Regions from separate parts of the Massilia sp. 2TAF26 genome, predicted to be linked through region 1. Evidence: riboswitches for the same ligand, from Rfam matches in the RefSeq annotation. Region 1 holds a riboswitch; the other holds the start of a gene.
What was found. A riboswitch is a leader RNA that binds a small molecule or an ion and turns the genes downstream of it on or off. The one in region 1 is predicted to bind cobalamin.
Positions count from the first base shown of each region.

Region 2: another riboswitch for cobalamin. It lies ahead of AB4Z32_RS20345 (TonB-dependent receptor); the one in region 1 lies ahead of AB4Z32_RS27030 (TonB-dependent receptor plug domain-containing protein).

Region 1 is NZ_JBFRFV010000052.1:3,300-13,934, reverse strand. It holds gene cobT (nicotinate-nucleotide--dimethylbenzimidazole phosphoribosyltransferase) at 72-1,112, shown strand; gene AB4Z32_RS27040 (adenosylcobinamide-GDP ribazoletransferase) at 1,123-1,902, shown strand; gene AB4Z32_RS27035 (histidine phosphatase family protein) at 1,906-2,451, shown strand; cobalamin riboswitch at 2,473-2,703, shown strand; gene AB4Z32_RS27030 (TonB-dependent receptor plug domain-containing protein) at 2,776-4,626, shown strand; gene AB4Z32_RS27025 (FecCD family ABC transporter permease) at 4,645-5,670, shown strand; gene AB4Z32_RS27020 (ABC transporter ATP-binding protein) at 5,672-6,460, shown strand; gene cobO (cob(I)yrinic acid a,c-diamide adenosyltransferase) at 6,441-7,079, shown strand; gene AB4Z32_RS27010 (cobyrinate a,c-diamide synthase) at 7,079-8,380, shown strand; gene cobU (bifunctional adenosylcobinamide kinase/adenosylcobinamide-phosphate guanylyltransferase) at 8,377-8,937, shown strand; gene cbiB (adenosylcobinamide-phosphate synthase CbiB) at 8,931-9,890, shown strand; gene cobD (threonine-phosphate decarboxylase CobD) at 9,883-10,635, shown strand, end outside.
Region 2 is NZ_JBFRFV010000022.1:66,797-77,431, reverse strand. It holds gene AB4Z32_RS20380 (MipA/OmpV family protein) at 1-729, opposite strand, end outside; gene AB4Z32_RS20375 (hypothetical protein) at 792-2,027, opposite strand; gene AB4Z32_RS20370 (ATP-binding protein) at 2,240-3,556, shown strand; gene AB4Z32_RS20365 (thiol:disulfide interchange protein DsbA/DsbL) at 3,559-4,227, opposite strand; gene AB4Z32_RS20360 (hypothetical protein) at 4,329-4,667, opposite strand; gene AB4Z32_RS20355 (thiol:disulfide interchange protein DsbA/DsbL) at 4,664-5,326, opposite strand; gene AB4Z32_RS20350 (hypothetical protein) at 5,612-7,060, shown strand; gene AB4Z32_RS20345 (TonB-dependent receptor) at 7,149-9,086, opposite strand; cobalamin riboswitch at 9,163-9,396, opposite strand; gene AB4Z32_RS20340 (M1 family metallopeptidase) at 9,536-10,635, shown strand, end outside.

The DNA.
Region 1 (10,635 bases):
GCAAAGCCGCCTGCAGTCTGCAACGCTTGCCCGTATGCTATCTTTGCCGCTTTTATCACTCCCCCGCCCGCATGCGCCTGCCTTCCATTACCACTACCGCACATCCCGAACTCGCCAGCCGGCTCGACGATGCGATCAATAACAAGACCAAGCCGCTCGGCAGCCTCGGCGCACTGGAAAGTCTGGCAAAGCAGCTCGGCCTGATCCAGCAGACCGTCGCGGTATCGGTCGACCGGCCGGCCGTCATCGTGTTCGCGGGTGACCACGGCGTGGTCGCCGAAGGCATCTCGGCCTACCCGCAGGACGTGACCTGGCAGATGGTCGAGAACTTCCTCGCCGACGGCGCCGCCATCAATGTGTTCGCGCGCCAGAATGGCGCCGCCTTATATATCGTCGACGCGGGTGTGAATCACGACTTCGGCCCGCGCCCCGGTCTCCTCGACCGCAAAGTCGCCCATGGCACCCGCAACTTCGCGCTCGAACCCGCGATGACGGCCGAACAATGTGCGACGGCGATGGAACATGGCGCGGCCCTGGTGGCTGAGCTGCCGGGCAATGTGGTCGGCTTTGGCGAGATGGGCATCGGGAACACGACCGCCGCCGCCGCGCTGATGCACAAGCTGGCCGGCGTAGCGGTCGCGGATTGCGTCGGCGCCGGCACCGGCCTGTCCTCGCAGGGCGTGCTGCGCAAGCAGCATGTGATCGAAGCGGCCGTCGAGCGCCATGCCGGCGTGAGCGATCCGCTCGGCGTGCTGGCCACTTTCGGCGGCTTCGAAATCGCGATGATGGCCGGCGCCATGCTGCAGGCGGCATCCATGCGCAAAACCCTGCTGATCGACGGCTTCATCGTCAGCTCCGCCCTGCTCGCCGCCAGCCGCATGGCGCCCGCCATCCTCGACTACTGCGTGTTCGCGCACTGCTCCGACGAAGCCGGCCACCGCCGCATGCTGGAGCAGCTGGGCGCCCGTCCGCTGCTGCAGCTGGGGATGCGCCTGGGCGAAGGTACCGGCGCCGCGCTCGCGCTGCCGCTGCTGCACGCGGCCGCCAACTTCCTGAACGAGATGGCGACCTTCTCGTCGGCCAGCGTCAGCGAAAAATCCGCCACCGAATAAAGACACCAAGATGCAGCAGGTCCGCCTCTTCTTCATCGCGCTGCAGTTCTTCACGCGGCTGCCGATTCCATCCTGGGTCGGCTTCGAAGCCAGCTGGTTGCAGCACGCCTCGCGCTACTTCCCGCTGGTCGGCTGCGTGGTCGCGGCCATAGCGGCCGGCGTCTACTTCGCCGCCGCCCTCGTGCTGCCGGCGCCGGTAGCGGCCGTACTGTCGACCGCTGCCTCGATCTACCTGACCGGCGCCTTCCATGAGGACGGCTTCGCCGATACCTGCGACGGCCTGGGCGGCGGCATGACGCGCGAGCGCGTGCTCGAGATCATGAAGGATTCGCGGGTCGGCGCCTACGGTGCGATCGGCATCGTCTGCATGTTGGCCGTCAAGCTGACGGCGCTGGCGATGCTGCCGCCGCGCGTGGCGGTCGGCGCCCTGTTCCTGGCTCACCCCCTGTCGCGCCTGGCCGCCGCCTCGCTGATCTGGAAGCTGGACTATGTGCGCGGCGAAGGCAAGGCCAAGCCGCTGGCCCAGCAGATGAGCAGCACAGAATTCGCGATCGCGACGATCGCCGCCCTGCTGCCGGTGCCGGTCCTGCTGGCGAGCGGCTGGATCGCATCGTCGGCCGTGCTGGCGGCCTTGCTGGCGGCCCTGCTTGCCGCCTTGTGGCTGGGCCGCAAGCTGCACATCCGCCTCGGCGGCTATACCGGCGACTGCCTGGGCGCAGTGCAGCAACTGGCCGAAGCGCTGATCTATGTGGGCGTGCTGGCCACCCTCGGCCATGGCGCCTGGACCTGAGCCGTGAAGCTGCACCTGGTCCGCCATCCGCAGCCGGAGGTCGGCCAGGGCCTGTGCTACGGCGCCAGCGACGTCGCGGTCACGCAAGCCGAGCTCGCGCGCGTGCACGCCAGCCTGCGCATGGCCGGCCTGCCCGGGCAGCTGCCGGTGATTGCCAGTCCGCTGCGGCGCTGCGCCGAGCTGGCGCGGCGCTTGCAGCCGCACAGCCTGCGCTTCGATGCGCGCCTGGCCGAAATGGATTTCGGCCGCTGGGAGCTGCAGCCCTGGGACGCGATCCCGCGCGAAGAAGTCGATGCCTGGGCCGCCGACCTGCTCCTCTACCGCCCCGGCGGCGCCGAATGCGTTCTCGATGTCGCCCGCCGCGTGGCCGCCTTCAGCGACGACCTGCGCCAGGCCGGCGATGCCGAAGCGCTGCTGGTCTGCCATGCCGGCACCATCCGTCTCCTGAGCGCCATGCAAGGCGCCGGGAGCCTCGACGAAGCCGCATTGAACGCCGCCCGCAAGCCGCACCGCATCGCTTACGGCGAAGTCGTCACGCTGGAAGTTTGACAACACGGCGGGCTATTCGCCGTATAATGTCGGCGTTTTGGTGCTCGCGCCTGTGTTCTCAGGCGCAGTTAAACGGGAAACACGAAGCTCTTCGAACGAGCCGACGTGTGCTGCCCCCGCAACGGTAAGCAAGTGCCGCGTGATGCGAAAGCTGATGCGGCAACCGTCTTCTCATACCACTGTGCGCAAGCATGGGAAGGTCAGACGGCCACACTTGCCAGCCCGGATACCGGCCAAAAGGTGGAAGCGGCCGGCTTGCCGGCGCTTCTGTTCAATCTGGCCTACGGGGACGTCGGCCGGTTGTCCACGAAAGAAAACATCGTCATGAGCTTTCCCGTTTCACGGCAGGCGGCCGCGCCCCTGCTCGCCCTCACCCTTGCCCTACCTTCGATTTCCGCCCTCGCCGATCCATCGCTCGAGACCGTCGTCGTCACCGCCGCCCGCACGCCCCAGCGTGCCGACGAGGTGATACCCGACGTCACCGTCATCTCCAGCGACGAAGTCGCCCGCGCCGGCGCCGGTTCGGTCGCCGACCTGCTGCGCCGCCAGCGCGGCATCGAGATCGTGCGCAACGGCGGCCCGGGCGCCAGCACCAGCGTCTATCTGCGCGGCGCCAACAGCAACCAGGTCGTGGTCCTGATCGACGGCGTGCGCATCGGCTCCTCGACCACCGGCGCCGCCAGCTGGAATGCGATCCCGCTGTCCTCCATCGACCACATCGAGATCGTCTACGGCCCGCTCAGCTCCCTGTACGGTGCCGACGCGATCGGCGGCGTGGTGCAGATCTTCACGAAGAAGAGCGCGGGCACGCCCGCCTTCAGCGCCAGCGCCGGCGGCGGCACCTACGGCACCAGCCAGGTCGACGCCAGCGTGCACGGCTCCACCGGCGGAGACCACAGCGTCAGCTACGCCCTGAGCAGCGCGCGCGAGGATTCGGACGGCTTTTCGAGCACCCGCCCCGGCTCGTCGAGCTACAACAAGGACGACGACGGCTACACCCGCAACAGCGTGAACGGCCGCCTGGCCGTGCAGCTCGCGCCGGGGCATGAAGTGGGCGCGCAATTCCTGAAGAGCCGCCTGCGCGCGCAGTACGACAGCGGCGCCTCCAGCTACGACACCCACAGCGAGCAGGACATCGACAGCTATGCCGTGTTCCTGAACGACCGCATCCTGCCGAACTGGCGCAGCAGCCTGCAGGCCGCCCGCTCGAACGACAGGCTGGGCAGCTTCACCAGCGCGGCCGCCAGCGGCGCCAGCCAGATCGACACGCGCCAGGACGAATACACCTGGCAGAATACCTTCGACCTCGACGGCGATACCCTGCAGGTCCTGTTCGGCCACCGCAAGGAAGAGGTGCTGTCCAGCTCCAGTACGGCCCTGAACCGTTCGCGCATCACCAACTCGGTCGCCGCCGCCTACGATATGCACCACGGCAGCCACCTGCTCGATCTCAGCCTGCGCAACGACCATTCCGTCTACGGCGGCAAGACCACCGGCGCGGCCGGCTATGGCTACGAGTTCAGCAAGGACTTGCGCGCCACCGCCAGCGTCGGCACCAGCTTCCGCGCGCCGACCTACAACGAGCTGTACTACCCGGGTTACGGCCTGCCGACCAACAAGCCGGAACAGGGCCGCAATGCGGAAGTGGGCCTGCGCTGGCAGGTTGCCGGCGCCGAGCTGCAGGCGAACTACTACCGCAACCGCCTGACCGACATGATCGTGACGGTCAACCCCTGCCCGAGCCGCACCGGCAGCTGCGCCTACAATGTCAACCACGCCCTGCTCGAAGGCCTGACGATGTCGGCCGAGACTCGCCTGCACAGCCTCGACCTGCGCGCCAGCGTCGACCTCCAGGATCCGCGCGACGAAACCACCGGCAAGCAGCTGGCGCGCCGTTCGCGCCGCCACGCCAGCCTGACGGCCGGCTACGCGCTCGACCAGTTCGACCTTGGCGCCGAGCTGCAGGCCTCCGGCCGCCGCTTCGACGACGCTGCCAACCTCAATCGCCTGGGTGGCTACGGCCTGCTGAACCTGTACACTACGTGGCGGTTCACGCGCGACTGGTCGGTGCTGCTGCGCCTCGACAATGCGGCGGACAAGCGCTACGACCTGGCGCGCAACTACGGCACGGCCGGACGCAGCTGGTTCGCCGCGCTGCGCTACGGGATCCGTTAATTCACTCATCAAGCCAGCATGCATCCACTCCATCATTCCGCCGCGCGCCGGCGCACCACCATGATCGTCGGCTCGCTCCTGCTTGCCGCCCTTGCCTGCCTGCTGTTCTCCGGCACCACGGGTTCGGTCACGGTCGGGCTGGCGGAACTGCCGGACGCGGTGAACCAGGTGCTTCACGGCCGCCAGGACACGCTGGCGGCTTCGCTGCTGGCGCTGCGCGCCGGCCGTGCGCTGACGGCCTTCGTCACCGGCGGCGCGCTGGCGCTGGCGGGCATCATGATGCAGGCCCTGCTGCGCAACCCGCTGGCCGATCCTTATGTACTGGGGATCTCGGCCGGGGCCTCGGTCGGCGCCCTGTTCGCGCTCCTGATGATGTGCGCGGCGGTGGTGGTCGACGGTGCCGCCCTGCTCGGTGCGGTGGCGGTGTCGATGTTGCTGTATATATTGGCGCGCCGCGACATGCGCGGCGGCGTGGCGGCCGAAGGCGGCACCTCGACCCTGCTGCTGACCGGCGTCATCCTGATGTCGGCGTGCATGGCCCTGGTGACGCTGATGCTGTCGATCGCGCCCGAAGGCGCCCTGCGCAACATGGTGTTCTGGATGATCGGCGACCTGGCCGGCACGCCGCTGCGCGTGCTGCCCTGGGTCGTGCTGGCCGGCGGCCTCGCTTTTGCCCTCCGCAATGCGCGCGCGATGAACGTGCTGGCCCTGCATGCCGATACCGCGCGCACGCTCGGCATCGAAGTCGGCCGGCTGCGTAAGGGCCTGTTCTTCGTCTCCGGCGTGCTGACCGCCAGCGCGGTGACGAACGCGGGTTCGATCGGCTTCGTCGGCCTGATCGTGCCGCATGCCTGCCGCTTCGCCTTCGGCCCGGACCACCGGGTGCTGATTCCCTCGGCCGTGCTGCTGGGCGGCAGCTTCCTGGTGTTGTGCGACACCCTGGCGCGCACCGTGATCGCCCCGACCCAGCTGCCGGTGGGCGCCATCACGGCCCTGATCGGCGCGCCGGTCTTCCTGTACCAACTGCACCAACTGCGCAAATAAGATGATTACTACCGAAGGACTCACGCTGGAGGTGGCCGACCGCACGCTGGTGCGGGACCTCGACTGGGCCGTGCAGGCCGGCGAATGCTGGAGCATCATCGGCCGCAACGGCGCCGGCAAGAGTACCCTGCTGCGCACCGTGGCCGGGCTGCGCGGCGCGAACCAGGGCACGGTAAGACTCGACGGCCGCATGCTGGACGACTGGCCGCTGGAAGAGCTGGCGCGCCAGCGCGCCTACCTGGCGCAGTCGCGCACCGACGCCTTCGCCTACAGCGCGATCGACACCGTGCTGTCGGCGCGCCACCCCTACCATGCGAACCGCTACTGGGAAGGCAGCGACGACCATCAGGCCGCCCTGCGGGCCCTGGCGGCGATGGAAGTCGAGCACCTGGCCCGGCGCGACGTGCGCACCCTGTCCGGCGGCGAGCGCCAGCGCGTCGCGATCGCCGCCCTGCTGGCCCAGGACACGCCCCTGCTACTGCTGGACGAGCCGGCCAATGCGCTCGACCTGGCCCACCAGGTGAGCGTGACCGGCCTGCTCGCGCGGCTGTGCCGGCGCGAGCGCAAGACGGTCGTCATGATCGGCCACGACCTCAACCTGGCCTACGGCATCTCCACCCACGCCCTGCTGCTGCGCGGCGACGGCGGCTGGCTGGCCGGACCGGTCGCGCAGGTGATGCAGCCGGCCCTGCTGGGCGACTACCTCGGCCACCCGATCGAGATGATCGAACACGGCGGCCGCCGCATCTTCATTCCTTTCGAAGACCACCATGAACGACATGACCCCTGAAGACACTGCTTCCGCTACTACGGCGCTGAACGAGCGCCACCGCCAGCGCATGGAGCGCAAGAAGGCCGTCATCGACGCCAAGATCGCGGCCGCCGACAAGAAGATCGGCATCATCATCGTCAATACCGGCAACGGCAAGGGCAAGAGCTCGAGCGCCTTCGGAATGGCGATGCGCGCGCTGGGCCACGGCATGAAGGTGGGCGTGGTCCAGTTCATCAAGGGCGCGATGTCGACCGGCGAAGAACGTTTTCTCCGCCGCTTTCCCGACGAAGTCAGCTTCCACGCGATGGGCGAAGGCTATACCTGGGAAACCCAGAACCGCGAACGCGACATCGCCAAGGCCGAGGAAGCATGGCAGCAGGCGAAACGCTTCCTGGCCGATCCGGAGGTCGGCCTGGTGGTGCTGGACGAGCTGAACATCGCCCTCAAATACCGCTACCTGGACGTGCACACGGTGATCGCCGACCTGCTCGACCGCCCCGCCATGCAGCACGTGGTGGTGACCGGCCGTGCGGCGCCGCCCGAACTGATCGAAGTGGCCGATACCGTCACCGAGATGAACGTGGTCAAGCACGCCTTCAAGGCGGGCATCGCGGCGCAGGCCGGCACGGAGTGGTGATGGATCATCCCGGCGCACGCATGCTGCTGGTGGCGGCCACCGCTTCCGGCCAGGGCAAGACCACCGTCACCGCCGCCCTCGCGCGCGGCCTGGTTCGCCAGGGCCAGCGCGTACGCGTCTTCAAGTGCGGTCCCGATTTCATCGACCCGATGCTGCTCGAGCGCGCCTGCGGTGCGACCGTGCACACCCTCGATTTGTGGATGGTCGGCCTGCAGGAGTGCCGGCGCCGCCTGGCGGCAGCCGCGCGCGAGGCCGACGTGGTGCTGATCGAAGGCGTGATGGGCCTGTACGACGGCAACCCGTCGGCCGCCGACCTCTCGCGCGCCTTCGACATTCCGGTGCTGGCCGTGATCGACGCTTCCAGCATGGCGCAGACCGCCGGCGCCGTGGTGCAGGGCCTGCGCGACTACGGTCCGGTGCAGATGGCCGGCGTGGTCGCCAACCGCGTGGCCAGCGAAGGCCACCGCCAGATGGTGGCGGCTTCGCTGCGCGGCATTCCGCTGCTGGCGACCTTGCCGAAACAGGCGCGCCGCCTGCCCGAGCGTCACCTGGGCCTGGTGCTGCCTGGCGAAGTCGACGACATCGACGCCATCCTCGACGAGCTGGCCGACCAGCTGCACCTCGACACCGAGGCCTGGCAGGCGCTGACGCCGCGCCTGCCGGAACACTCCGATCCGGAACAAGCGATTCCGCCGCTGCTGGCCGGGAAGACGGTGGCGATCGCGCGCGACGCCGCCTTCTGCTTCATCTATCCCGCCAACCTGGACGTGCTGCGCAGCCTCGGCGCACAACTCCGCTTTTTCTCGCCGCTTGCCGGCGAGCCCGTACCGCCGGGGACGGACGCCGTCTGGCTGCCCGGTGGTTATCCGGAGCTGCATACGGAAGCCCTGTCCCGGGCGGCGCCTTGGCGCGACTCGATCCGCGCCATCCACGCCGCCGGCCTGCCGATCCTGGCGGAGTGCGGCGGCATGATGGCGGTCGCGGAATCGATCACCGACAAGGACGGCCAGTGCTGGGCCATGCCGGCCCTGCTGCCCGGCCGGGTCGTCATGCAGCAGCGCCTGGCCGGGCTCGGGTCGCAGGGAATGCCGACCGCCGCCGGCGAGCTGCGCGGCCACACCTTCCATTACTCGACCATGGACACCGACCTTGAACCGGTCGCGTACACGGTCAAGCAGCCATCGGGCCTGCGCGGCGAAGCGGTGTACCGGCACGGTTCGCTGACGGCTTCCTACTTCCACGGCTTTTTCGCCTCCAATCCCCTGGCGGCGGCCGGCCTGTTCACGCAGGAGACACCATGAGCCGCACCCTCGTCTTCGGCGGCGCCCGTTCCGGCAAAAGCGCTCTGGCCGAGCGCCTGGCGCGCGAATCCGGCAAGGAAGTGGTCTACCTGGCGACCTCGCATGCCGGCGACGCCGAGATGGCGGCGCGCATCGCCCACCATCGCGAACGCCGCCCCGAAGCCTGGCAGACGGTGGAGGAGCCGGCCGCGCTGGCCCGGGCCCTGCGCCGGCTGTGCGCGCCGGACCGCATCGTGCTGGTCGACTGCCTGACCCTGTGGCTCAGCAACCTGATGTTTTCGACGCAGCAGGAATTTCCGGAGGTCGGCAAGGTCGAGCTGCCGCCCCTGTTCACCTGGGAGCGTTCCGACCTGCTGGCCTGGCTGGACGAAGCGCCCGCCGGTGAAGTCATCTTCGTCTCGAACGAAGTCGGCATGGGCATCGTGCCGGTCGGTGCGGTGTCGCGCAGCTTCGTCGACGAAGCCGGGCGCCTGAACCAGGAAGTGGCGGCGCGCTGCGAGCGCGTGCTGTTCGTCGCCGCCGGCCTGCCGCTGGCCCTGAAGGGATCGCCGTGCTGAGCGGAGTGGCGCCGCTCACGCTCGCACTGCTGCTGGCGGCCGGGGTCGCGCTCGACCTGCTGCTGGGCGAAGCGCGGCGCTGGCATCCGCTGGTCGGCTTCGGCCGCCTGGCGCAGTGGCTGGAACGGCGCATGAACAACGGCGGCCGGCGCATCGCCCGCGGAACGCTGGGCTGGGCGCTGGCGGTGCTGCCCCCTAGCTGCATTGCCGCCTGGCTGTGCGCTGCCGAGGGCGCGGCCGGCCTGGCCTGTCACGCGATTCTGCTTTACCTCTGCCTCGGCCTGCGCAGCCTGCGCGACCACACGCTGCCGATCCACGAGGCGCTGACGAGCGGCGACCTGGCGCGCGCACGCTGGCTGACCTCGCGCATCGTCAGCCGCGACACCTCGGATGCGGGCGAAGCCGAGCTGGCCAAGGCCGGCGCCGAATCGCTGCTTGAAAACGGCAACGACGCCGTGTTCGGCACCCTGTTCTGGTTCCTGGTCGGTGGCGGCGCCGGCGCCCTGCTGTTCCGCCTGGCGAACACACTGGACGCGATGTGGGGTTACCGGAATACGCGTTTCAATCGGTTCGGCCGCGTGGCCGCGCGCCTCGACGACGCCCTGAACTATGTGCCGGCGCGCCTGACCGCGCTGTCGTATGCGCTGCTGGCGCCCGCCGCCGGCCGCCTGCGCGCGCTGCGCTGCTGGCGCACCCAGGCGCCCGCATGGAGCAGCCCGAACGCGGGCCCGGTGATGGCCAGCGGCGCCGGTGCCCTCGGCATCAGCCTGGGCGGCGCCGCGGTCTATGACGGACAGGTCGAGCAGCGGCCGGTGCTGGGCAGCGGCCCGGCCGCCGCCGCCGGCGATATTCGGCGCGCCTGGCGCCTGGTCTTCCATACCACCCTGCTGTGGACCGTCGCCGCACTCGGCCTCGGCGCCGTCCTCTACCAGATCGGAGCGCCCCATGCTTGAACACGGCGGCAATCTGCGCGAAGCCCGGCGGCGCTATGGTGGCGAGGACTGGATCGACCTTTCCACCGGCATCAACCCGGCCGGCTATCCGGCGCCGGCGTTGCCGCCCGACGCCTGGCAGCGCCTGCCGGAACCGGATCCGGCGCTCGTCGATGCCGCCTGCGCCTGGTACGGCACCCATACGCTGCTGCCGGTGGCCGGCACCCAGGCCGCGATCCAGGCCGTGCCGCGCCTGCGCCCGCCGTCGCGGGTGACGGTGGCCGCGCCCTCGTATGCGGAGCATGCCCATCACTGGGCACAGCACGGCCACACCTTGCGCCTGACCGGCTACCCGATGCTCGACGCCGCGGTGGGCAACAGCGACGTGGTCGTGGTCTGCAACCCGAACAATCCGACCGGCGATGTGGTCCCGCCGGACACGCTGCTGCGCTGGGCCGCGGAGCTGGGCGCGCGCGGCGGCTGGCTGGTGGTCGACGAAGCCTTCGGCGACACGGCGCCGGCACTGAGCGTGGCCGCGCATGCCGGCCGACCGGGACTGGTGGTGCTGCGCTCGGTCGGCAAGTTCTTCGGCCTGGCCGGACTGCGGCTGGGTTTCGTGGCGGCCGAGGCGCCGCTGCTGGCGGCGCTGGCGGACCTGCTCGGGCCCTGGACGGTCAGCGGCCCTGCCCAGCAGGTTGCGCTGGCGGCGCTGGGCGACGCGGCGTGGCGGCAGGCGACGCAGGAGCGCCTGGCGCGCGATGGCGCC
Region 2 (10,635 bases), on a different contig from region 1:
GCGTACGGAAGCGTGCACGTCCTGCAGGCCGCCGCCCGGCTGCCAGGCGCCGAAGCGGCTGCGCATGGCTTCCGCCACGGTGACGCCGAAATAGGTTTCGCTGTACTGGCGGTTGACCAGGCCCACGCCGGCCGTCAGCGACACGCGGTGATGGCTGCCGGCGGCCAGGGCCAGGCGCTGGACGTTCAGCTCGAGGCGCGCGCCGTCATGGTCGCGGCCGGCGCCGACCAGCAGGCTGGAAGTCAGGCGCCACTGCGGGTCGAGGTAGACATTGTAGAATCCGCCGAACTGAAGGCGCGCACCGATCTCGTCCATGCCGGCCAGGCGGCCGGTCATGAACATCGCCTTCTCGCCGGCCGCCGGGCCGATCAGCCCGTTCATGCCGACGCCGCCGACCTCGACGCTGGTGCCGGACTCGTCACGGCCAGCCTGGACCGCCAGCAGCGGGCCGTACTCGACGGTGGGCGACCTGGACAGGTGCATGCCGGCGCTCATCCCGGAAATGAAAATGCCGTTGCTCCATTCAACCTGGAGCACCGGCAATGCGGACAGCTTGCGGCTTCCCGAACCCTCGTAGCGCGGTGCCGACTGGGCGCCCAGGCCCACGTACATGTCGCGGCTGCCGTCCGGCATCGGATTGACGGCCGGCGTCTGGGCGCGCGCCGCACCGCCAGCCAGCCAGCCCGCCAGTGCGCCGGTACTCACAACGAGGAAGAGAAGCTTGTTCATAGGGTGAGTAAAGATTCAGGAAGACAACATTCTACGTGCTTGTCTTTCGTCCTCCCACATCTTCACTGTCCCTGCACGACTTCTGTCGCAAATTCGACCGGCAGATCGCTGCGCTCGATGGCGACCAGGTGGGCCGGCGAGGTCATGATCATCGCGCACATCACGCCCGGCGGCGGATGCCGGTCGACTTTCTGGACCGTGATCTTGCCGGCATCGCGGGTGATCTTCGCGATCGAGGTCGAATAGCAGGGGTTGGTATAGCCCATGAAGACGCCGACCACCATCGTGGTGCTGAAGTCGACCGGCGGCACCGGCTGGTCCGGCGCATGGTAGCGCCACAGCAGGGACCAGGCGTCGGCATCCTTGACGACCACGGTGCGGGCTTCCTCCACCTTCGACTGGCTGGTCTGGCTGATGGTCTTGAACGGGACCTCGTTGGCGGAGGCGGCGACGAACTCGACCGGGATATCGCTGCGCTCGATCGCCACGACCTGCATTGCATGGGTGACCACGGCCGGGCAGACGTCGAAGGTCTGCAGCTCGCGCTCGTCGACCTCGACCTTGATGGTGGTCGTGCCGGCGGTCACGCGCGGGATCGCGATCGTGTGGCAGCCGCTGCCGGATTCGCCGGCGAACACGCCGACCAGCATCTTGTTGGCGAAATCGACCGCCGGCAGTGTGGGCGCCGGCGTGCGGCCGGCGACGTGCTCGCTCCACAGGCGGCCCCAGGAAGCTTCGTCCTTGATGACGACATATTTCTTCCCGGTCACACCGGAGAAGCTGTCCTTGGCCACGCGCTCGAAGGGGATCCGGGTGCCGGCCGTCGGCAGGAAGCTGACCCGTTCGACCTTGTGCGTGCCGCCGAGTCCGAGGTCGGGCTTGTCGAGGTTCTGGATGATGGTCTCGAACAGCGTGCGCGCGGCGCCGTCCTGGCAGGTGGTGCGCGGACCGGCGAAGGTGTCGCCGTGGGTGCACAGCACGGTGTCCGGCTTGTCGCCGTACAGCACCTGTTCATAGGAAGCATCGGCGCAGTAGCCGGCATGGTCCCACAGGACCTGTTTGCCGTCGATGAGGTAGAGGCGGTTGCGGGTCTCGTTACAGCTGGCCTCGCGCGCCCGGGTGATGAAGTCGCCCAGCGCCAGGCTCGGGGCCGGTTCACCCACTGCCACACCCTGGCTGGCCTGGCCTGCCTGGCGGTCGGATTGCGTACCGGAACCTCCGCCGCAAGCGGCCAGTCCCGCCGCCAGAAGCGCGCCGGCGACCGGCAGCGCAAACATCGCACGTCCAAAGATCCTCATGCTGCCCTCTTTCGGAATAAAAAAGGCCCACCGTCAGTCGCGCATCAGGTGGGCCAAACGGAAAAACCTGATGAGTAACGATCCTACGCAGGACATGCAAGCAAATCCCCCTCGAGATGTCCGGCTTTTGTCTGAACTTTGTAAAAGATGGTTTTTTTGATCATTGCTCCTATACAATTTCGCCTCATGAGCATGACGACCTGCCCGGCAGCGTGAACCGCCTCTTCTTCCGTTTTTTCATCCTGGTCATGCTGTCGATCACGGCAGCGACTTTCGTCGTGTATTTCGTCTTCACGCGCCTGTTCGGCGATCCCTTCGAAGACATCGCGCGGCGCCAGGCCTCGGCCCAGATCTTCCTGCTCGAACAATACGTGGACCAGGCGCCCGCCGACGAATGGCTGGGGCGCCTGAACAAGGTGCGCGAGGTATCGACGACGCAGTTCGACCTGATCCCGCTGGACCAGGCGCGCCAGGCCCTGCCCTACGGCAGCCGGGCGGCCTTCGAGCGCGGCGAGCTGGTGCTCGACCCCAGCCATAAAACCTTCTTCCGCCGGGTCGACCTGGCCGGCGAGCGCTATATCGGCAGCAACGAGGAGGCGTTACGCGCCTCCCGCCTGCCGGTCGACCTCGGCCAGGCCCTGCTGATGGAACTGGTGCGCTACGTGGTGGTGGCGCTGGCGCTGCTGGTGCCGATCGCGCTGTGGTCGCGCTCGCACTGGCAGGGCCTGCAGATGCTGGCGCGGGTGGCCGACGAGTTCGGCGCCGGCAAGCTGGCGGCGCGCGCGCAGATGAAACCCTCGGACGCGGCTTATCCGCTGGCCCAGCGCATCAATGCGATGGCCGGACGCATCCAGGGGCTATTGGAATCGCAGAGGAACCTGCTGCATTCGGTGTCGCACGAATTGCGCACCCCGATCGCGCGGCTGGAATTCGGGCTCGAACTGCTCGCCGACAAGGCCGGCGACCCGGCGCTGTCGAAACGCGTTGCGGCCATGCACGGCGACCTGGCCGAGCTGAACGAGCTGGTAAACGAACTGCTGTCGATGAGCAAGCTGGACAATGCGACGGAAGCGCAGCGCGCCCTGTTCGAGCTCGAACCGGTGCTGCGCGAATGCGCCGAGGGCCTGCATCCGCCGCCGGCCGAGCTGCACGTCGAACTCGGCGCCATGCTGGGCAGCGTCGCCGGCGACCGCCGCCTGCTGGCGCGCGCGGTGGGCAATCTGCTGCGCAATGCCCAGAAATACGCGGCGCATACGGTGGCGCTGAGCGCCCGCCGCGACGACGGCCTGCTGCGGATCCTGGTCGACGACGACGGCCCCGGCATCCCCGAGGAAGAACGGGAACGCGTGTTCGAACCCTTCTACCGCCTCGACCGCAGCCGCGACCGCGCCACCGGCGGCTTCGGGCTTGGACTGTCGATCGCGCGCAAGGCGGTCAGGCTGCATGGCGGCACCTTGCGCGTGGAACGCTCGCCGCTGGGTGGGGCGCGCTTCATCATCACCCTGCCCGACGGCGTACTGACCGGCTGAGCTTATTTGCTCTGCAGCGCCTTGGCGACCAGGGCATCGGCCACCTGCAGCGTGGCCTGGAACATTTCCTGCGGATTGTTGGTCTTCAGGCTGGCGTTGACCTGCCCCGGCGAGGTCACGTAGCGGCCGTCGATGACCAGGGTCGGCACCGTCTCGACCTTGTAGGCGCCCAGCACGCGGTCCAGTCCGCGCAGGCGGGTTTGCACGCCGAAGGAATTCCAGGCGTTCAGGAAGGTCGCGCGGTCGATGCCGTTCTTCGAGACCCAGTCGATGATGGGGCCGTCCTGGTTCAGGCGGATGCGCTGCTTGTGGACGGCATCGAAGACCTTGCCATGCATCTCGTCGAGCTTGCCCAGGGCTTCCAGGGTCAGGAACAGGTGGGCTTCCGGATCGTTGGCGCCCGTAAATGGCATGTGGATGCGGCGCACCTGGATGCGGTCGCCCTGCTTCTTGACCCATTCCTCGAAGCCCGGCTCGAGGCCATTGCACACCGGGCAGTGGTACATGAAGAACTCGATCACCTCGACCTTCTTGCCGCTGGTCTGTACCGGCTGCGGCTGGGCGAGGGTCGTGTAGTCGACGCCGTTTTGCGGGTTCGCCGGCGATGCGAAGGCCGGGATGGCGACGGCGGTGGCGAGCAGGCAGGCGGCGGCAAGGCGCAGTAGACGCATGGACAATTCCCCTTGTGGTTATCGGTATTGTCTAGCTTATCATTCTTTCGGGCAAAAAAAATCCCGCCTGGGTCGCGGGATTCTCGAATAAACCTGAAGAGTCAGCGGCGGCGCGCCGGCGTTTCCGCAGGCCGTTCCGGCTTCAGGTGGCTCATGCCGTACCACAGGTGTTCCCAGAAGTGCGGGCGCGAGTCCACGGTCAGCAGGCAGCGGCGGTCGATCTCCCCTTTGAACAGGGGATCGGCACACTTGTTCGTCATCAGCGCATAACGCTGGTTTTCGGCATTCACGAGGGCGATGCAGAGCCAGAAGACCAGGCCGACGAGGACCGCCACCAGGGCCCAGGCCCAGTGGAGGTAATACCTGGTGTCGTACAAGTCCTCGTCTTCCGGCTTGGACTTGTCATAGATCTTCAGGATCTTGCCTTCGGCATCGCTCATTTCGATTTGGCTGCCTTCGCGACCAGTGCATCCATGACCTGCAGGGTGGCCTGGAACAGCTGGGGTTCGTTACCCGTCTTGACCGAATTGTAAACCGTCGCCGGCGAAGTCTGGTACTTGCCGTCGATGACGATGGTCGGCGCGCCATCGACCTTGTAGGCATCGACGACTTGCGACAGGCGGCGCAGCTTGGTCATCACGCCGAAGGAATTCCAGGCGTTGGTGAAGGTCGCGCGGTCGATGCCGTTCTTGGAGGCCCAGTCGATGACGGTGGCGTCGTCCTTCATGCGGATGCGGTCCACGTGGATGGCCTTGAATACCTTGGCGTGCATCTCGTCGACCTTGCCCAGCGCTTCCAGCGTCAGGTAGAGGTGGGCTTCCGGATCGTTGGGGCCGCTGGCCGGGATGTGCACGCGCTTCAGGACGATGTTATCACCCTGCTTTTTGACCCATTGTTCGAACTGCGGTTCCAGCGCGTTGCAGTGCGGGCAGTGGTACATGAAGAACTCGATCACCTCGACCTTCTTGCCGGCGGCCTGCGTCGGCTGCGGCTGAGCGAGCGTCACGTACTCGACGCCGTTCTTCGGGTCGGTCGGCGAGGCGAAAGCAGTGCTGACGACGAGACTGGCGGCAAGCAGGGCAAAACGGAGGGAACGCATAAGTATCCTTCTAGTGTGGGTTGTGCAAACGACCGCGAGATTACCACTTTTTCGCCTGCGAGCCTTAGCCGGGGCTTATTTTTTACGGCACTTACCAATGGTAACAAAAACCGGCTTCCCGTCAATTAACAATTGATCGCGCCGTAGTAAGTTCACGCCAGGTTGTCGAACCGGTCCTTCAGTTCCTGCCGGGCAGGACGCATTTCGTCGAATCTCGCATCACATCGGTACTTTTACTGTCCAGCCCATTCCACCATGACTTTCCAAGAAAACAATTAATTCGATTTGCATAAAACAAATCTAAATAAATTAAATCAGAAAAATTCGTTTGATAAATATCAAATCACTTATCAAATTTTATCGCTAGAAAACCCATTTTCAGACGGAATAGATATCCGAAAATATCTTGCCGAGAAACTGAACAATATGTATAGTAAAAATCAGAAAATCCATCCCCAACCATGCGAGGACGAATTGAGAAATATCCGAAACTGCTGGCTTGCTTTCAAACGCCTTTTAGCATTCAGTATTATGGGCTTCATTCTCTCGTCGGGATCTGGAATGGCCAAAGCCGAGACTTTGCCGAGCTCGACGACGGCTGACTGGAGTTCCTTGCTGGATAGCGGATGGACCTGCGGCCAAATCACCGGATCGCGCTGGAATCAGTGGAAAAAGAGCGTTCTATTATTTGCCGCAACCAACGGCTATGGTTTCAAAGGCGAGTGTGCAAAAATTTCGGACAGAGCGGCAGGCGACCCCATTCGCCCCGGTACGATTCTTGTCATTTTTCGAGACAAGAACAATATCGTCCAGTACGCCGGATGGTATGACTCGAAACTCGACAGGGAAAACCAGCCGATATTTGGCGGCATCTCGGCCGTCAGGGCGGAAACGCATTATGACCTGAGAGCGACGACGCCTCCGTATCAAATAGCATCGCCCCCATACAGGCCGATGTACACCATGGAAGAACGGCGAGCGTTCATGGGATGGCTCGACCTGCGGCGCGTGCAGCCGACGGCGTATTATCATATCCTCAGCGTGTTCGAATCCAACTTCACGTACCAGAACGGATGCGTTACGCCATTCACGGTATGTGGAACCGGCCGCATCGACATACCGATTTCGAACGGATCGGCAAACATTAATATCGGCTTCGAAGACGCGGCAGGCACCAGGGTAAATGGGTGGCTTTACGAATATCATCCTCCCGAGCCCACTTTCCTCGAAAAGCTCATCGTGGTCGCATTCAGTATCGGTCTGGCGATCCAGGGCCAGTATATTGGTGAATATATCGGGCTTGCCGCGGGCACGGCGGAAAACGCAGCATTTGCGGCGGGATTTTCGAGTTTCAGTACCGGATTACTTCAGGGGCAACAGGTCAACCAGGCACTGCTGAGCGGCATAAAAGGCGCAGGTCTTGCATATACCGGAAAACTGGTCCTCAACGCTTATGGCGATCCGGACTCACTGGTTGGCGTCAGCGGAGCTGGCTGCCCTACCGGGGATCAGTGCTGGTATTTCCAAATGGCCAACGGGTTCCCGCCGCTGAAACATCTGGCGGAACTACATGACCCATTTATTAACTGGAGCGTCAAGGCCTTCGGTTCGATCGGCGAAAACGGCTGGTACAAGGCGGTTACGATCGCGCCATTCATTGTGCCGGGCTGCCTGGCCTCCGACGCCTGCGTATCGGCTGGAATTACCATCGTCCGGGAGGACGAGATCAGGTAAGCCGACGGCAATTCGCACGTCGGACAGGACGCAGCCGGCCGAAACAGGGCTGCGTCCATCTTGCCTTAAAAGTGCCGAGCTAAAGCGTTCAGAAGTTGTAGCGCGCCGATAATTTCAACTGACGGCCTGCACTGGGGTAAATTCCCCCTTCGCAATCGAAGGCATAGCTGAAGTAATGACGGTCCGCCAGGTTCAGGCCCGCGACAGCGAACTCCCATTGACTGACACGCAATGCATAACGAGCGTCAATGGTCGTATAGGAGGATATCCGTGTCGGGCAGGCATTACTGACATCGCCGCCGTAGCGCTGGCTGTCGACCCATTGCACGCCGAAATCGGCGGTCTGGCCATTGCCCGGCAGCCAGGCCAGGCGGGCCGTGAGCACGTTCTTCGGCACCAGCACCATCTCGCGGCCGGCGTTCGGACCGTCCGTGAACTTGGCGTTGACGTGTTGCAGGTGGGCGGTGGCGCGCCAGGCGGTGGCCAGTTGGGTTTCGGCATCGATCTCGAAGCCCTGGCGGCGTGTCGGGTCGAGGTTGGTGTTGGCGAAGGCGGTCGGGTCGTAGAAGATCTCGTTGTCCAGCTTGTGGCGGAACACGCGCGCGGTCAGCTTGCGTAAGCCGTCGCCCCAGCTGGCGCCCAGCTCCAGGTCATGCGAGGTCTGCACCTTCAGCAGGCTCAGACTGGTGCGGTAGCTGTTCTCGTCGACATTGGCCACACGGTAGCTCTGCCCTGTCCGCGCGAACATTTCCAGTTGTGGCAGCACCGCGTAGCTGCCCTGCGCTTCCCACGCGTTCTGGGCCTGCGAACCGTTGTCGGCCACGCCGCCCGCCATCGCATCGACGTAGTCCTTGTCGAAAATCTCGCGGCGCACGCCCAGCGCCACGCGGCCATTGTGGGCCGGGTCGAAGCGCAATTCGTCGCGCACATACAGCGCCTTGGATTTCTGGCTGGCGTCGGCCAGCGAGAAGCCGGACGTGGTCTTGCGCTTCCAGTCGATGACGTCGATGCCGGCCACGAGTTCGTTCAGCATCCCGCTGCCGATGTCATGCAGCCAGCGCGCACGCGGCGAGAACTGGTTCTGGCGGCCCTTGAAATGCGTGACCGATGCCGACGAACCGAAGTAGTAGTTCGAGTCGGCCTCGCGTTCGCGGTGCGACAGTTCGGCCGCCAGGTCGACCGTGCCCAGGCGGTATTCGGCGTAGGCGTTGACGCGGTCGGTATCGAGTTTGCCGAAGTCCCGCGGCGTCTTGGTGTCGGTCGGATCGGCCTGGAACTCGGCCAGAGTCAGCGAACCCGGGAAGCGCTGGTCTTGGCGCGCGCTTTCCATGCGCACGCCGGCGCGGCCGCCCGAGTACGTGAGCTGCAGCCCGGCGGACACACTGTTCTGGATAAAGTTACCGTTGTCACGGTAGTTGTCGTTGTCCTGACGCGCCACGGCCACGTCCGCGCTAATATTGCCGGCCACGTGAGACAGGGAAGCGCGCACGTCGCGCTCACGGAATTGCCCTGCTTCGGCGAAAACCGAGCCGTGGGTGCCCGGCTGGCCCGAGCGGCGGGTGACGATGTGGATGATGCCGCCGGTCGCGCCCTCGCCGTACAGCACGCTGCTGCCGCCGCGGGTGATCTCGATGCGTTCGACGGTGTCGATCGGGATCGTCGACAGCACCGAGCTGGTCAGTTCGTTCTCGTTCAGGCGCACGCCGTCGACCATGATCACCATGTTCTGCGCGCCATTGGTGCCGAAGCCGCGCAGGTCGAGCGCGAAGTCCGGTGAGGAATCCAGGCTCTGGCGGCCGAACACGCCGCCGATCTTGCGGATCGCCTGGTTGACGTCGTTGACGCCGGCTTCGCGGATCTCATCCTGGGTGATGACGGTCGCGCCGATCGGCTGCAGCGCCTCGCTGCTGGGAAAGCGCGAGCCGGTGATGACGACGGTCGCCGGGGCGGCTTCGTCGGCCAGGGCGGCAAAGGGAATGGAAAAGGCAATGGCGCAGGCCAGCGCGAGCGGCTTTTTGGAAATCATCGATTATTCAGTGTTCGATCGTTAGGCCGGCGCGCGTCCCCGCACACCGGCTCGTCACGGAAGCGCGGCACAGTACCCGCTTCCCCCTGTCCTGGCCGGTATCCGGGCTCGCAAGACGGACCGCTCCACCTTCCTGCACGCGCAGCGCACAGTGGTCATCGAAGCGGCCAGCCGCCATCAAGGCGGCGCTTGTTTACCGTTGCGGGGGCAGCACACGTTGGCGCGGCGCCGGGGGCGCCTGCGCTCCGTGTTTCCCGTTTAACTGCACGCATAGACCATGCGTGCGGGCACCAGAACCGGCGAATTATAAACCTAACAAGCAACAACTCTGCCGTCTGGCGTCGATTTCGGGTCCGATTGTGGCGACCCGTGAGATTTTCAGCAAGGTTTTCGCATATAGTGTGAACACAAATACAACTTAATAAACAATCCATACTTGGGGGGCTTGCATGAGATTGGGTTCGACACTATTGCGCACGGGTGCGACGGCCATCCTGCTGGCGGCCGGGGTGGCGGTCACCGCCGACCTGCTGGCCGGGCCGGACCAGGCAGCGCCCGCGCCCGCCGCGGCCGGCACGCCGGCGCCGGCGCCCGACGGCATTCCGCTGGCGGCACCGAACGCGGCCGCCGTCACCGTGGCAAGCGCAACAAACGCCTGGGGCGGCATACGCACCGGGCTCGAGACGACGCTGTCCGAGCGCGTGGTCCACTACGACATCGACGCCACCCTCGACCCGGTCAAGCACACCGTGACGGGCCGCGAAAAGCTCACCTGGCGCAACCGCAGCAGCGTGGCGGTGAAGAGCGTCTACGTCCACCTGTACATGAACGCCTTCGAAGGCGCCGGCAGCACCTTCTTCACCGAGAAGCGCCAGCGCGGCACCGCCTTCCGCTCCGGCGTCGACATCAAAGAGGGCGAGTGGGGCCACATCGCGCTGCGCGGCGTGATCCAGGGCGAGGCCACCGTGCCCTGGACCTTCGTCCATCCGGACAACGGCCCGGCCACCGACCACACCGTGGTGCGCTTCGACCTGCCGGCCGCGGTGGCGCCGGGCGCCTCGACCACCTTCGACATCGACTTCCACACCCAGCTGCCGCGTGTGATGGCGCGCACCGGTTACTTCGGCAGCTTCCACCTGGTGGGCCAGTGGTTCCCGAAGATCGGCGTGCTGGAACTGCCGGGCGAACGCGGCGCCACCACGCCGCGCTGGAACGCCCACGAGATGCACCTGAACTCGGAGTTCTACGCCGACTTCGGCAGCTTCGACGTGCGGCTCACGGCGCCGAAGGACTACACGATCGGCGCCACCGGCGAGCTGCAGGGCGCACCCGTCGAGCAGCACGGCATGCTGACCCACCGCTACGTGCAGGGCGACGTCCACGACTTCGCCTGGACCGCGGATAAACGCAGCGCGAAGCCGATGGTCGAGACCTGGACCGGCCCGGGCAGCCCTAACGTCACCGTCACCGTGCTGTATCCGCCCGAGTACGCGGCCAGCGCGGCGCCGGCGATGAAGGCCGCCAAGGATTCGCTGAGCTATTTCTCGAA